DNA from 3 places in the Kitasatospora sp. NPDC053057 genome. Region 2 is predicted to be linked to each of the others. Evidence: riboswitches for the same ligand, from Rfam matches in the RefSeq annotation. Region 2 holds a riboswitch; each other region holds the start of a gene.
The links. A riboswitch is a leader RNA that binds a small molecule or an ion and turns the genes downstream of it on or off. The one in region 2 is predicted to bind cyclic di-AMP.

Region 1 (4,372 bases), on a different contig from region 2:
CGCGAACTCGACGCAGTTGCCCTGCGAGTTACTGTGCCGGCTCTTCTGCCAGACCACCCCCTTGAGGTCGGCGGCGGCCATCCCGTTGTAGGTGTGGTTCGAGCCGTGCATGTCCTGCGAGTCGTGCATAGAAGTCTCCCGAAGAGCTCCGGAGTTGTCGTCCAGCGCGGCGCCCCCGGCACCCGCCGAACGAACGGACCGGCCCCGTACCGGTCCGGCACAACGCCTCACTTGACGCGATGATAGCCCCAGTGCACGTGCATCAGCACGGGACATTGCAGGTGCACGAGGCCTTTTATCGGTCGCCCCGAACTCTTCACGGACCCTTCTCCTGACGGTACGTAAACGGACATAGCCGATTGAATCGACGGCTCGTCCATAACCGGCCGTGAGCAGCCCCCCGCTAAATGTTGATCTTCGAATGCCGGGAGTCGCACCGCCGTGACCCTCCGTCAGGCCACCGTCCGACTGTGAGACATCTCACTCGCCCCGGATGCAACGCGCCGCCCCTTGGGACACGTCAGGGCATCTACGTGGGTCCACACGGGGGTTGGGCGAAGAATGTCCGGATTGTAGGCAAACCGCCCGGACCGGCGCGGCAGCGACACGACCTTCGCACCACGACCACCCGAAACCCGTACGGCAGCCGACTGCAGGCCTGACGGGCAGATGTCCTACGATCTCCGGCATGAGCACCGCAGCCATCCCGGGCGCGCCACTGCCCGTCCGCACTCCAGGCTCCCGTGCGCGGGGGCGCCACCGCCGCCCCGAGCGCCCCGAGATCCGCACCGGCTCGCCGGCCCTGGTGCTCGCCGTACCCGCGACCGCGGGACCCGAGTCCCGTTCGGTCGTCGAGGAACTGCTGTCGATCGTCCGCAGCGAGCACACCGGCGTCCAGGCCGCGGTCGGCTACCTCCCGAGCGACGGCACCGAGGCCGGGGGCTCCGAGGACCGCACCGTGGCGGAACTGCTGGCGGCGGCCGCCGAGGCCGGACTGCCGACGCCCGTCGTGGTGCCGCTGGTACCCGGACCGCACGGCTTCCTGACCGGGCTTCACGCCCTCGCCGCGGAGTACGGCGCGACCGTGACCGACGCGCTGGGCCCGCACCCGCTGCTCGCCGAGGCCGTCCACGTGCGGCTGTCCGAGGCCGGGCTGGCCCGGGCCGACCGGGCCCGGCTGTTCGCCATCGCGACCGCCGCCGACGGCGTGGTGCTGACCACGGTCGGCGGCGAGGACGCGGCCGCCGCGGCCGGGATCACCGGCGTACTGCTGGCCGCCCGACTGGCCGTCCCGGTCGTCGCCGCCGCGCTCGACGTGCCCGGCTCGGTCGCCGGGGCCGTCAACCACCTCAAGGAGACCGGCTCCCAGCGCCCGGCACTGGCCCCGCTCGTCATCGGCCCGGAGGCGGACTCCGAGCTGCTCGCCACGGCCGCCGAGGAGACCGGCTGCCCGTCGGCGGCGCCGCTGGGCGCATACCCGACCGTCGGCCAGCTGATCGCCTCGACCTACCTGGCCGCGCTGCCGACGCCGTCGGCCGAGGAACTGGCCGAGGCCGAGGCGGAGGCCGCCGCCACCATCGGGGCCGGAGAGGGCTCCCGACGTGCCCACGCGGCCACTGAGGGGCCCGTGGAGGGCTGACGGACCCACGGGCCACCCGTTGCCACACCCGCACCACCGAAGGACCCGGAACGACTGCGTTCCGGGTCCTTTTCGCTTGTTCGGATTGCCCCACAGGAGAGTTAAGCGGGCATTGCTACGCAATGTCCGTTCTGGTGCCATTTGTCGATGAATAGTCGGCGCGCAGGCGGGCGCTCGAATCTCGGGCACTCCCCAGGCCCGGCGGGCGCGCCCCGCCGCACTTCAACGCTCCGTCACATCACTCCTGAGGCGGAGACAGTTTTGGGAATCCATCGAGAAATTGCCGGAAAACGATCATTTCCGATCATGAAATTCGGGCCATTCGACCTTTCCCCGTAAACCGTGATGCGCATCACAGATATTTGCAGTTTGAACTTAAGTCTGCTTAACGTGCTCCCCGTTCGTGACCACACGGACCCAGTTCATCCGCGACGCCGAGTCCTGCCGTCGGATGTCCTGGCAGCGCGAAAACGCACTACGGCAGGAGCGGGGGAACCACAGGTAAGTCGCCCCGGACCGATTCCCGGAACGGTCCAGGGCTAGGGGTGAAGCCGCGCCCACAGCGCGGCCGGGCAACTCCAGCCCGAATCCGACAGCTCACCTCGCAGGCGTGGGAGAGGACCGCGTCTTCATGCTGCCTTCCAACGGCAACCGCCTGTCCAGCCGCACCCGTCGCGTGATCGCCGCCCTCGGCGTCGCGGGCGTCGGCCTCACCGTCCCCTGCCTCACCACCGGCACCGCCGACGCCGCCACCGTCGCCACCTGGGACAAGGTCGCCCAGTGCGAGAGCAGCGGCGACTGGAGCATCAACACTGGCAACGGTTTCTACGGCGGCCTGCAGTTCACCTCCAGCACCTGGGCCGCCTTCGGCGGCACCGCGTACGCCCCGCAGGCCAACCTCGCCACCAAGGACCAGCAGATCGCCGTCGCCGAGAAGGTCCTCGCCTCGCAGGGTCCCGGTGCCTGGCCGGTCTGCTCGATCCAGGCCGGTCTGACCAAGGGTGGCGCCGCGGCCGCCGTCGACACCTCGACGGCCGCCAAGCCCGCGGTCAAGCCCGCCCAGGGCCAGACCCCGGCCGCGAAGCCGGCCGCGCCCGCCCAGGCCCAGGCCCAGGCCTCCAGCGACTCCGCCTCGGCCTCCGCCAAGTCCGCCAACAGCGGCTGGGCGAAGCAGCGCCAGACCCAGGCCCAGACCGGCGACTACACCGTCGTCGAGGGCGACTGGCTGTCCTCGATCGCCGACAAGCACAACGTCCAGGGCGGCTGGCAGCACCTGTACGAGCTCAACCGCAGCACCCTCACCGAGGGCCCGGACACCATCTACCCGGGCCAGCAGCTGACCTTCGGTGACGGCGCCCCGGCCCAGGCCGACACCCCCTCCACCGCCACCAAGTCCGGCTCGGACTTCACCTGGTTCGACCGCTCGCAGAAGTCCGGCCAGGCCTCGAACGGCGGTGCCGTGGACGCCAAGCCGATCGCCCAGACCAAGGCCCCGGCCGCGAAGCCCGCCTCGAAGCCGGCCGCCCAGGCGCAGACCCAGGCCCCGGCTCCGGCCGCCACCGGCAGCATGGCCGCCGCGGTCTCCTTCGCCAAGTCGAAGGTCGGCCAGGCGTACGTCTACGGCGGCACCGGCAACGGCGGTTGGGACTGCTCCGGCCTGACCCAGGCCGCGCTGCGCGCCGCGGGCATCAACGTCCCGCGCGTCGCCGCCGACCAGGCCGCCGCCAGCACCCACGTCTCGCTGGACAGCCTGCAGCCGGGCGACCTGCTCTTCTGGTCGAACAACGGTCAGAACTCCGGCGTCTACCACGTCGCCATCTACATCGGCGGCGGCCAGTACGTCGAGGCCGCCAACCCGAGCTCGGGCGTCCGCCTCCAGACCATCGCCAACTGGGCCCCGGACTTCGCCGGCCGGGTCTGAGCACCGCGAACACAGGACAGCTGACGGATGACAGCTGACGGATAACGGATGACAGATTTCATCATCTGTCAGCTGTCATCCGTCAGCCGTCATTCGTCACCCGACCGCCCCGGGAAGAGTCTGGTCGCTCCCCCGGGGCTTCGGCGTACCCGCACGACCGGACTCGCAGCGCCTGATTCCGCATGGTCAAACTCCGGCGCAGAGGGCATGCTGCTGCCCTGCACCCGAGGAGGAGTCACCATGGCCCAGGTCACCATCACGCTCGACGCGAACCTCGCGATCGACGCGATGCTGCTCTCCGGTACCAAGAACCCCCAGGACGCCGTCGAACTGGTAGTGCGCGACTACCTGGCCCGCGGCCGCCGCACCGAGACCCGGACCGGCGACGCGGCCGACGGCCAGCGGGTCTCCACCGACCGCCCGAACGCCCAGGAAGGCTGACCTGGCAGCGCGCACGCCGACGGGCCCCGGAGAGCAACCGCCCTCCGGGGCCCGTCAGTTGGCACGGCCGCTGAACAGCCGCACCGGACAGCCTCAGCGCGCGCAGGCCCCCGTGGAACCGCGCATCACCAGCTCCGGCTGGAACATGAACTCGCCGCGCTGGGCGGCGTTCCCGCCGACCTCCTCCAGCAGCGCGTCCACCGCCGCCGTCGCCATCGCCTCGACCGGCTGGCGGATCGTGGTCAACGGCGGCTCGGTGAAGGCGATCAGCGGCGAGTCGTCGAAGCCGACCACCGACACGTCCTGCGGCACCGACAGCCCGCGCTGCCGCACCGCCCGGATCGCCCCGAGCGCCATCATGTCGCTCCCGC
Region 2 (4,372 bases):
CCGTGCGGGGGCCGGCCTGACGGTCGCCGGGGCCGACCGCTCAGTGGAGCGGGCGGGGAGCCTTGAGGGGGCGCAGTTCCGGGCGCTTCGCGACCCGCCCGTCGCCGGAGGAGCGGCCGCGCAGGCGGCGCATCAGCCATGGTCCGAGGAAGGTGCCGATCCAGGCGGCCTCCTGGGCGGCCCGCTGCCGGAGCCCCGCCGCCGGGAGCGGCGGCAGCGGCTCTGCCCACCCGCTGTCGCTGCCGGGCAACGCGAGCGCGTCGGCCGCCGCCGCGGCGATCCCGGCGTGGCCGAGCGGGCTGGCGTGCAGCCGGTCCGCGCTCCACATGCGCGGATCGGTCGTCACCTGGTGCGGGAAGAAGTCGACGACCACGACGCCGTGGTGGTCGGCCGTGGCGCGGATGCGTGCGTTGAGGTCCAGGACCCGAGGTCGCAGGCCGCCGGCCAACGGCGCGATCCGGCCGATGTCGGGGAAGGTGAAGGTGAGCACCCGCGCCCCGGTGGCCGTGAAGGCGGCGAACATCGTGTCCAGCTCCGCCACGACCGCGCCCGCGTCGAAGCCCGGCCGCATCAGGTCGTTCATCCCAGCGACCACGGTGACCAGGTCCGGCCGCAGCGCGAGGGCGGGGGAGAGCTGCTCGGCCCGCACCTGGCCGGCGAGCCGGCCGCGGACGGCGAGGTTGGCGTAGAGCAGGTCGGGTTCCTGCTCGGAGATCGTCTCGGCCAGTCGGTCCGCCCAGCCGCGCCAGCCGGTCGTCTCGTCGCCGTCGCCCAGGCCCTCGGTCTGGCTGTCGCCGACCGCGACGTAGCGGCGGAAGCCCGTCGTCGCGCTCACGCCTCGGATGCGCCCAGCGCCTCGGCGGTGATCCGCTCGAACTGCGCGCCCATCGCGGTGGCAAGTGCCTGCGCGCCCGAGAGGGGACGGACCATCACCGTGAACTCGTCGATCAGGCCGTCCTCGTCGAAATGGAGGAAGTCGCAGCCGTGCACCTCGCGGCCGTCGACGGTGGCCTTGAAGACGAAGGCGCGGTCGCGGCCGTCGGCGCCGTTGATCTCGCGGACGTAGTGGAAGTCCTCGAAGACCCGTCCGGCACCGCGCAGGATCGCGGCGGTCATGGCCTTGCCCGGGTAGGGCTTGAAGACGACGGGGCTGGTGAAGACGACGTCCTCGGCCAGGAGGGCCTCGATGCCGTCGTGGTCGCCGGCCTCGACGGCTGTGCGGAAGGGGTGCACGGCGGGCTCCATAGTCAACAAATTGAATAGCTGCTGCGCGCGAGCTTAGTCCCGTGGTTCAGACGCTGTCGAGGGTGTGCCGAGCCCCGGCGGTCGCGAGGGTGCCAGGGGGGTTCCGGGCGGGACCCGGGCCGCAGGCGGACGATTCCGCCGCCGAGCCCGGCACCCCCGCCCCCTGACTCTCTGCCACCTCCGCCCGAACCGAGCGGCCCGAACCGATCTGGAGCCACGAACATGCCCCTCTTCCCCGGCGCCGCGAGCGCCTACCGCACCTTCCGGCCCGGCCTGCCCGAGGCCGCCGTCATCGCGGGTACGCCGACGGCCCGGCTCACGCACCGCGATGTGAACCGGGCCGGTCAGGTGGCCGCTTGGCAGCCCATCAGCCGCCGGGCATCCGGCCGACGGGCGGTACTCGCCCGGACCCATCGGTTCGAACAGGCCGATCAGGTCCGATCAGGCCGTACCGATCGGGAGAGGTCCGATCAGTACGCGCTGTGCACCTGCCAGAACGCCCAGGCGGCGTTCGGGCTGCCGTAGACGGTGTTCATGTACTGCAGGGCCCACTTGAGCTGGGTGGCGGGGTTGTTCTGCCAGTCGGAACCGGCCGAGGCCATCTTGTTGCCGGGCAGCGCCTGCGGCAGGCCGTAGGCACCCGAGCTCGGGTTGGTGGCGTGGATGTTCCAGCCGCTCTCGTGGCTGATGATCTGGTCGAACGAGGCCAGCTGGTTCGCCGGGACGATCGAGGCGGCGAGCGCCTGCAGCGCGGCCGGGGTGTTGGCGACAGGGGTGGCGGCCAGCGGGCTGGTGGCGGCCGGCTTGGCCGGAGCCGGGGCGGCCCCGCCCAGGGTCAGGTGCTGGCCCGGGTAGATCTTGCCCGGGCCTTTGGTCAGCACGGACTTGTTGAGGTCGTAGAGCTTCTGCCAGCCGCCCTGCACGTTGTGCGTGGTAGCGATCTTGGTGAGGGAGTCACCGCTCTGGACGGTGTAGACAGCGGGCGCCTGCGGGGCGGCCGGGGCCGAGTGCGCCGGGGCGGGCTTGACGGGGGCGGCGTTCGCGGCGGTGGCGGCGACCACCGGGATGCCGGCGCCGACGCCGACGACCACGGCGGCCGCGACGATGCGCTTGACGGAACCGACAGCGAACAGGCTGGGGCGAGCGTTGACGGGCAGCATGAAGTGCGATTCCTCTCACACGCCTACGAGGTGAGCTGTCGGGTTCGGGCTGGAGTTGCCCGGCCGCGCAGAGACGCGGCTTCACCCCTAGCCCCGCCGGAACCAGTCCGGATGAGGCGACTTACCTGTGGGTCCCCCGCCCCTGCCGCGGTGCTTCATGGATGCACGTGCCCGCCCGATCCAGCGGCAGGATTCGGCGTTCCGGAGAGCGGGGTTCGTTTCGTACGGAGACGAACGAGAAGGACCGTAAACGGCACAGAGCCAATAGCACAAGCCATCGTGAGCTGGATCACGGCCCGGCCGGATTGCCCGAATGATCCACAATAGTGCTTGATAACGATGCGATAACGTCCCTATGAGTGCGTATCAGTGCGGGCCGCCGGGCCCAGTTCGGCGGCCACCGCCCGATGGCGCGCCGTACGGGTCGCGGGTTCGGGCCCGGCGCGCCCGCCCCGGGGCACGCCGACCTGAGCGATAGTCAGCCCGCCTGCCAGCCCTGCGTATCGACGCCGCCCGACACCTCGACTGCCGGTCGTACGGGGTGCGGGTGCGGAGGAAGTCGGCCTGGTCCAGGTGGCCGACCGTGCCGTCGGCCCGGTGCACCACGCGCAACGGCTCGCCCGCGCAGTAGCCGTCCAGCCCGGTCCAGGTCCCGCCCGGCTCGGGCTGGAACCGTGAGGTGCGGGCCGCGCCGCCCAGCGCTGTGAGCTCCAGCACACGGCCGGCTCGCAGGTGCGGCGCGACCACGCTGGCGCCCCAGCACCAGGGGCCGGTCAGCGGTAGCAGCTCCGGGTCGGTATCGTCCAGCGACCGCCGGAAGCGCGGGAGGCGGTACGGCGACGCGATATCGTCTCTCCGGCTCCGCCCAGGCCAACTGGTTCGTCGACCACGGCAGCGGCTGGTCCGCCGACGGCGCGACGCTGCCGCGGACGGTTGACCGGGAACAGGCGAACCCCGGGCCTCAGCGGATGATCGGCAGCACCGGCTCCGAACTGCGCCCCGCCGCCGCCTCGATGAAGGCCACCGGGTCCGTGGCCTCGGCCAGCAGTCCGCGGGTGAAGTGCAGCGCCCCCTCGGCGGGCGCCGGTCCGCCCACGGCGGCGATCAGGTCGAGCAGGTGGACGGTGGCCTCCATCAGCGCCACCTCGCCGAGCGCCCCCACCGTCACCTTCCCGAGCAGCTGGTGCTCCACCACCGTGTCGGGCGAGAGGTCCGCGATCCCGGCCAGGGCGGCCGGGCCCTCGGTGCCGAACCGGGCGATCAGCGCGGCCGGTTCGGTCGCCTTGGCGGCCTCCTTGGCCATGTCGGCGATCTGCCCGGCGGCGGTGTGGGCGAGCCCGCCCGGCTGGTTGAACGTCCGCAGGATCTCCGCCCCGCCGGTCATCCCGGCCGGGCCGTCGACCACGGCCTCGCGTAGCCCGGCGAACTGCTCCGGCACCGGCGCCACGTGCGCGTAGAGGTCCCGGACGGTCCACTCGGACAGCCGGGTGGGCCGGTCCCAGTCCTCCGCGCTCAGGGCCGCGCCGCGCTCCGCCCAGGACGCCCACGCCTCGGCCAACAGCTCAGCCACGCGGTTGTTCTGACTGCTCATCGGTACCTCCTCGAACCAATGTCCACCGGAGCGCCCCACGCTACCCGCCCGCACGGACAAAACCACTTGCGGCCCCTTGCCGCGGCCGCCACCATCGGCCCATGACCGACACCCCCGCCCGCCCGCTGCCCGTGACCGCCGCCGCCCGCCCGGCCGCCGTCCAGCAGCAGCCCGGCCGCGCCCGGAGGCCCGACCGCGCACGCGCGTGAGGGCCGCGCTGGTCGCCGGCCTGCTCGCCGGGTACGGCGTCGCCGTACCGGTCGGGGCCGTCGGCGCCTACCTGGTGGCACTCACCGCGCGGACCTCACTGCGCACCGGGGCCTGCGCCGCCCTCGGCGTGGCCACCGCGGACGGGCTGTACGCGCTGCTCGCGGTC
Region 3 (4,372 bases), on a different contig from region 2:
GATGAAGAAGGAGCCGGTCCCTTGGCCTCCCACCGCCGTCCCAAGCAGCCGAGCCGCGCGCGGGTGTCGGTGCTCACCGCTGCCGCTGCGACCGCGGTCGCCCTCTCCGCTCAGGTGGCCGCACACGCCGCACCGCAGCCGAACACGTCCGACGTCAAGGCGCAGATCGACCAGCTCCAGCAGGACCAGGAGCAGGCGGCGGAGAAGTACAACGGTGCCAAGGAGCGCGCCGACCAGCTCCGCAAGCAGGCCGACCAGCTGCAGGACCAGGTGGCCCGCAGCCAGGACCAGATGAGCCAGCTGCAGACCGGTCTGGCCCAGGTCGCGGGCGAGCAGTACCGCACCGGCGGCATCGACCCGTCCGTCCAGCTGATGCTCTCCTCCGACCCGTCCGGCTACCTGGAGAAGGCGTCGAGCGTCCAGCAGGCCAGCCAGAGCCAGACCGAGGCGCTCAAGGGCCTGCTCGACCAGCAGCGCCGGCTGGACCAGGAGAAGGCCGAGGCGGCCGCCGTGCTGGCCTCGCTGGACTCCACCACCAAGGACCTCAACCAGGCCAAGGCGGACGTCAACCAGAAGCTGAAGGCCGCGCAGGACCTGCTGAACTCGCTCAGCGCCGCCGACCGGGCCGCGCTGAAGGCCCAGCAGCAGCAGGACGACCGCGCCTCTCGCGGCGCCGCCCGGGTCGACCTCAGCAGCCTGCCGCCGGCCAGCGGCTACGCGGCCGTGGCCGTCGCCAAGGCGATGAGCAAGCAGGGCTCGCCGTACGTGTGGGGCGCCACCGGGCCGAGCACCTTCGACTGCTCGGGCCTGATGGTCTGGTCGTACGGCCAGGCCGGCGTCTCGCTGCCGCGCACCTCGCAGGAGCAGGGCGACGTCGGCACCCGGGTGCCCTCGCTGGACCAGGCCCAGCCGGGCGACCTGGTGATCTACGGCAGCGACCGGCACCACGTCGGGATGTACATCGGCAACGGCATGGTGGTCCACGCGCCGCACACCGGTGATGTGGTGAAGGTGATGAAGGCCGACGCGATGCCGATCAACACGATCCGCCGGGTCTGACGGCCCGACACGCCCGGGGTTCGACTCCGGACCTGTGATCCGCGCCACCTCCCGATCCGGGGGTGGCGCTTCGGGTTCGCCCGTTCCTCGACCGATCGGTGAGCGTCGATCAGCTTTGCGTGCGGTGGCGATCACCATCAGTCATTTTCACAAAAGAACATGGGCAATCTTCCGTCTTTTTTCTGACAAGGATTTGAACGGATCACGGTTCAGTTACTAGGGTCGTGCCCCGAACCACCGCACTGTCGATCACCCAGCCTGGGTGGCGGCGGTGGTTTCCGTCGAGTTCGCGAAACAGCGGGGCAGGTCGAAGCGACTGCCCGACAGGGGAGCCCAGTGGTCGGGGGCGCTGCGGAGCGGAGCCGGGGAACCACGTTCCTCCGGGGTGAATCGGCGCCAGGTCGGCCGTTGGTGAGGCCGTGAGGCGTCGTAGGGCATGCTTCCGGCCCGAACCCGTCAGCTCACCCGGTAGGCGGACGTAGGAAGAAGGAGTCCGCCTTCGTGGCGTCCCATCGTCGTCCCAAGCCCGCCAGCCGCGCTCGTGTCTCGATCCTGACCGGCTTCGCCGCCGCGGCCGTCGCCCTCTCCGCGCAGACCGGCGCGCACGCCGACCCGCAGCCGACCAAGGAACAGGTCAAGGAGCAGGTCGACCAGCTCAACGAGCAGGCCGAGCAGGCGACCGAGAAGTACAACGCGGCGCAGGAGAAGCAGCAGGAGCTGGAGAAGCAGGTCTCCGGCATGCAGGACCAGGTGGCCCGCCAGCAGGCGCAGGTGACCGACCTGCAGGGCGGCCTCGCCGAGATCGCCGGGGAGCAGTACCGCAACGGCGGCATATCCCCGACCGTTCAGCTGATGCTCTCCTCCAGCCCGGACAACTTCCTCAACCAGGCCGGGGCGCTGAACCAGGCCGGTGACACCCAGAAGAACCAGCTGAAGCAGCTCCAGGAGCAGCAGCGCAAGCTGGACCAGGACCGCACCGAGGCGCAGGGCAAGCTCGCCGAGCTGGAGTCCACCACCACGCAGCTGAAGGCCTCCAAGGAGGACGTTCAGAACAAGCTGAAGGCCGCCCAGGACCTGCTCAACACGCTGACCGAGCAGGAGCGCCAGGCGATCAAGGCGGCCGAGGACAAGGCCGCCGCCGACGCCAAGGCCAAGGCGGACGCCGCCGCGAACGCCTCCCAGCCGAGCGCCTCCGATCGCGCCTCGCGGGACAGCGGCCGCTCCGACCTCGGCTCGGGCTCCTCGGCCGCGCCGGTCAAGGTCGCCCCCGGCAGCTCGCACGGTGCCGCCGCGCTGTCCGCCGCCGCCTCCAAGATCGGCAGCCCGTACGTCTGGGGCGCCACCGGCCCGGGCTCCTTCGACTGCTCCGGCCTGATGGTCTGGGCGTTCAACCAGGCCGGCGTGTCGCTGCCGCGCACCTCGCAGGAGCAGGCCGGCGCCGGCACCCGGATCGGCTCGGACCTCTCCCAGGCCCAGCCCGGCGACCTGCTGATCTTCTACAGCGACGCCCACCACGTCGGCATCTACGCGGGCAACGGCCAGGTGCTGCACGCGCCCAAGCCGGGCGCCTCGGTCCGCTACGAGGCCGTCTCCAACATGCCGCTGGCGTCCATCGTGCGGGTCTGATCCGCGTCAGGCGCCAACAGGCCCGGCCCTCCACCACGGAGGGCCGGGCCTGCGGCTTTTCCGGCGACTCGGCCTGGTGTCCGAATAGGGGTCAAATATTCGGGTCGGGAGGGGTTTGGACTCACTTGCCCGGACTCGCTAACGTCTGCCACCGGACTCCCGCTCGACGGCCGCCCACTGGGGCGCGGCCGCGGGGCCGCGCCGCAGGACTGGAGCCGCTGCCGCCATGCCCGTGCACCGCCGTTCCCAACTGCTCGTCCGTGCGCTGGTACTGACCGCGGCCGCCACCACGGCCCTGGGCGTGGCGACCGTCGGCAGCGCCCAGGCCGCCCCCGGGGCGCCGGACACGCCCGACCGCAAGGACGTCAAGGCGCAGGTCGAGCAGCTGTACGACGAGGCCGAGCAGGCGTCGGAGAAGTACAACGCCGCGCAGGAGGCGCAGAAGCGGCTCCTGAACGAGACCACGAACCTGCAGGGCGAGGTCGCCGCCGCCCAGGACCAGCTCAACCAGCTGCGCGGGGACCTGGCCACGGTGGCCGGGGCCGAGTACCGGGGCGGCGGGATGACCCAGACCGCCCAGCTGATGCTCTCCACCGACCCCGCGGCCTACCTCGCCCGCGCCCGCACCCTCGGCCAGGCCGCCGAGCGGCAGCAGGAGACGCTGCACGAGCTGGTCACCCGTCAGCGCCGGCTCGACCAGCGCCGCACCGAGACCGCGGCCAAACTCGCCGAACTGGACCAGGCCCGCCGCTCGCTGGCCGAGAACAAGCAGCAGATCCAGCAGCGGCTGGCCACGGCGCAGAAGCTGCTGAACGGCCTGGGGGTCGCCGAGCGGACCAGGATGGCCGCCCAGGACGCCCGGGAGGCCGAGCAGCGCGCCACCCGCGGCACCGACCGGCTGGACCTCGGCACCGCCCCGCCCGCCTCCGAGCGCGGGGCGGCCGCGCTGGCCGCCGCGGTGCGGATGATCGGCTCGCCCTACGTCTACGGATCCACCGGACCCCGTGCCTTCGACTGTTCCGGTCTGATGTACTACAGCTGGCGGCAGGCCGGAGTGACCCTGCCGCGGACCTCGCAGGCCCAGGCGTACGCCGGGCAGCGGATCAGCCTCTCCGAAGCACGGCCGGGAGACCTGGTGATCTTCTACCGGGACATGCACCACGTCGGGATGTACGCCGGCGGCGGGGTGATGGTGCACGCCCCGTACCCGGGCGCCAAGGTCCGGTACGAGAGCGTCAACTCGATGCCGGTCTCAGGGGTGGTCCGGCTCTGAGCGCGACGCCCTCCGGCCAGGCCGACATACGTGGTCGCATGCTGTCCCGGCGCGGTGCGCTGCTGCTGGCGGCCGGCGGGCTGGCCCAGCTGTCGCTGCCCCCGGCCGCCCCGGCGGCGCCGCCGGACGGGCGGGCGGCCGACCGGCGCGCCGAGGTGGCCGGGCTGCTGGCGGAGCGGGCGCGCTCGCTGCCCGTCCGGTCCGGGCTCACGGGGGCCGAGGCGACGTACCGCAACCTGGTGCTGTCGCCCGAGCAGGGAGCCCCGGCGGCCGACGGGCCCGAGCGGCTGACCGCGTCCGTCGAGCTGGCGGTGCGGATCACCGGGTACGACGAGTACCCGGTGGTGTACCCGCGCCGGATCGAGCTGGTCCGGGACCGGGGCGGCTGGCGGGTCGAGCACGAGGAGGGCACGG

Region 1: it holds a riboswitch for cyclic di-AMP, as region 2 does, so the genes downstream of both, ACIG5E_RS02535 (transglycosylase family protein) here and ACIG5E_RS20565 (LysM peptidoglycan-binding domain-containing protein) in region 2, are expected to answer to the same signal.
Region 3: it holds a riboswitch for cyclic di-AMP, as region 2 does, so the genes downstream of both, ACIG5E_RS18050 (NlpC/P60 family protein) here and ACIG5E_RS20565 (LysM peptidoglycan-binding domain-containing protein) in region 2, are expected to answer to the same signal.

The regions. Positions count from the first base shown of each region.
Region 1 covers NZ_JBITZP010000001.1:564,140-568,511, reverse strand. The annotation lists gene ACIG5E_RS02545 (DUF397 domain-containing protein) at 1-129, opposite strand, end outside; gene ACIG5E_RS02540 (hypothetical protein) at 689-1,639, shown strand; cyclic di-AMP (ydaO/yuaA leader) riboswitch at 2,093-2,263, shown strand; gene ACIG5E_RS02535 (transglycosylase family protein) at 2,271-3,560, shown strand; gene ACIG5E_RS02530 (hypothetical protein) at 3,801-4,001, shown strand; gene ACIG5E_RS02525 (LacI family DNA-binding transcriptional regulator) at 4,095-4,372, opposite strand, start outside.
Region 2 covers NZ_JBITZP010000018.1:145,680-150,051, reverse strand. The annotation lists gene ACIG5E_RS20580 (PadR family transcriptional regulator) at 1-20, shown strand, start outside; gene ACIG5E_RS20575 (SGNH/GDSL hydrolase family protein) at 41-835, opposite strand; gene ACIG5E_RS20570 (nuclear transport factor 2 family protein) at 832-1,233, opposite strand; gene ACIG5E_RS20565 (LysM peptidoglycan-binding domain-containing protein) at 1,716-2,405, opposite strand; cyclic di-AMP (ydaO/yuaA leader) riboswitch at 2,413-2,614, opposite strand; gene ACIG5E_RS20560 (maleylpyruvate isomerase N-terminal domain-containing protein) at 3,367-3,996, opposite strand; gene ACIG5E_RS20555 (LysE family transporter) at 4,202-4,372, shown strand, end outside.
Region 3 covers NZ_JBITZP010000015.1:110,582-114,953, forward strand. The annotation lists gene ACIG5E_RS18045 (NlpC/P60 family protein) at 22-1,059, shown strand; cyclic di-AMP (ydaO/yuaA leader) riboswitch at 1,397-1,550, shown strand; gene ACIG5E_RS18050 (NlpC/P60 family protein) at 1,561-2,685, shown strand; gene ACIG5E_RS18055 (NlpC/P60 family protein) at 2,912-3,958, shown strand; gene ACIG5E_RS18060 (hypothetical protein) at 3,997-4,372, shown strand, end outside.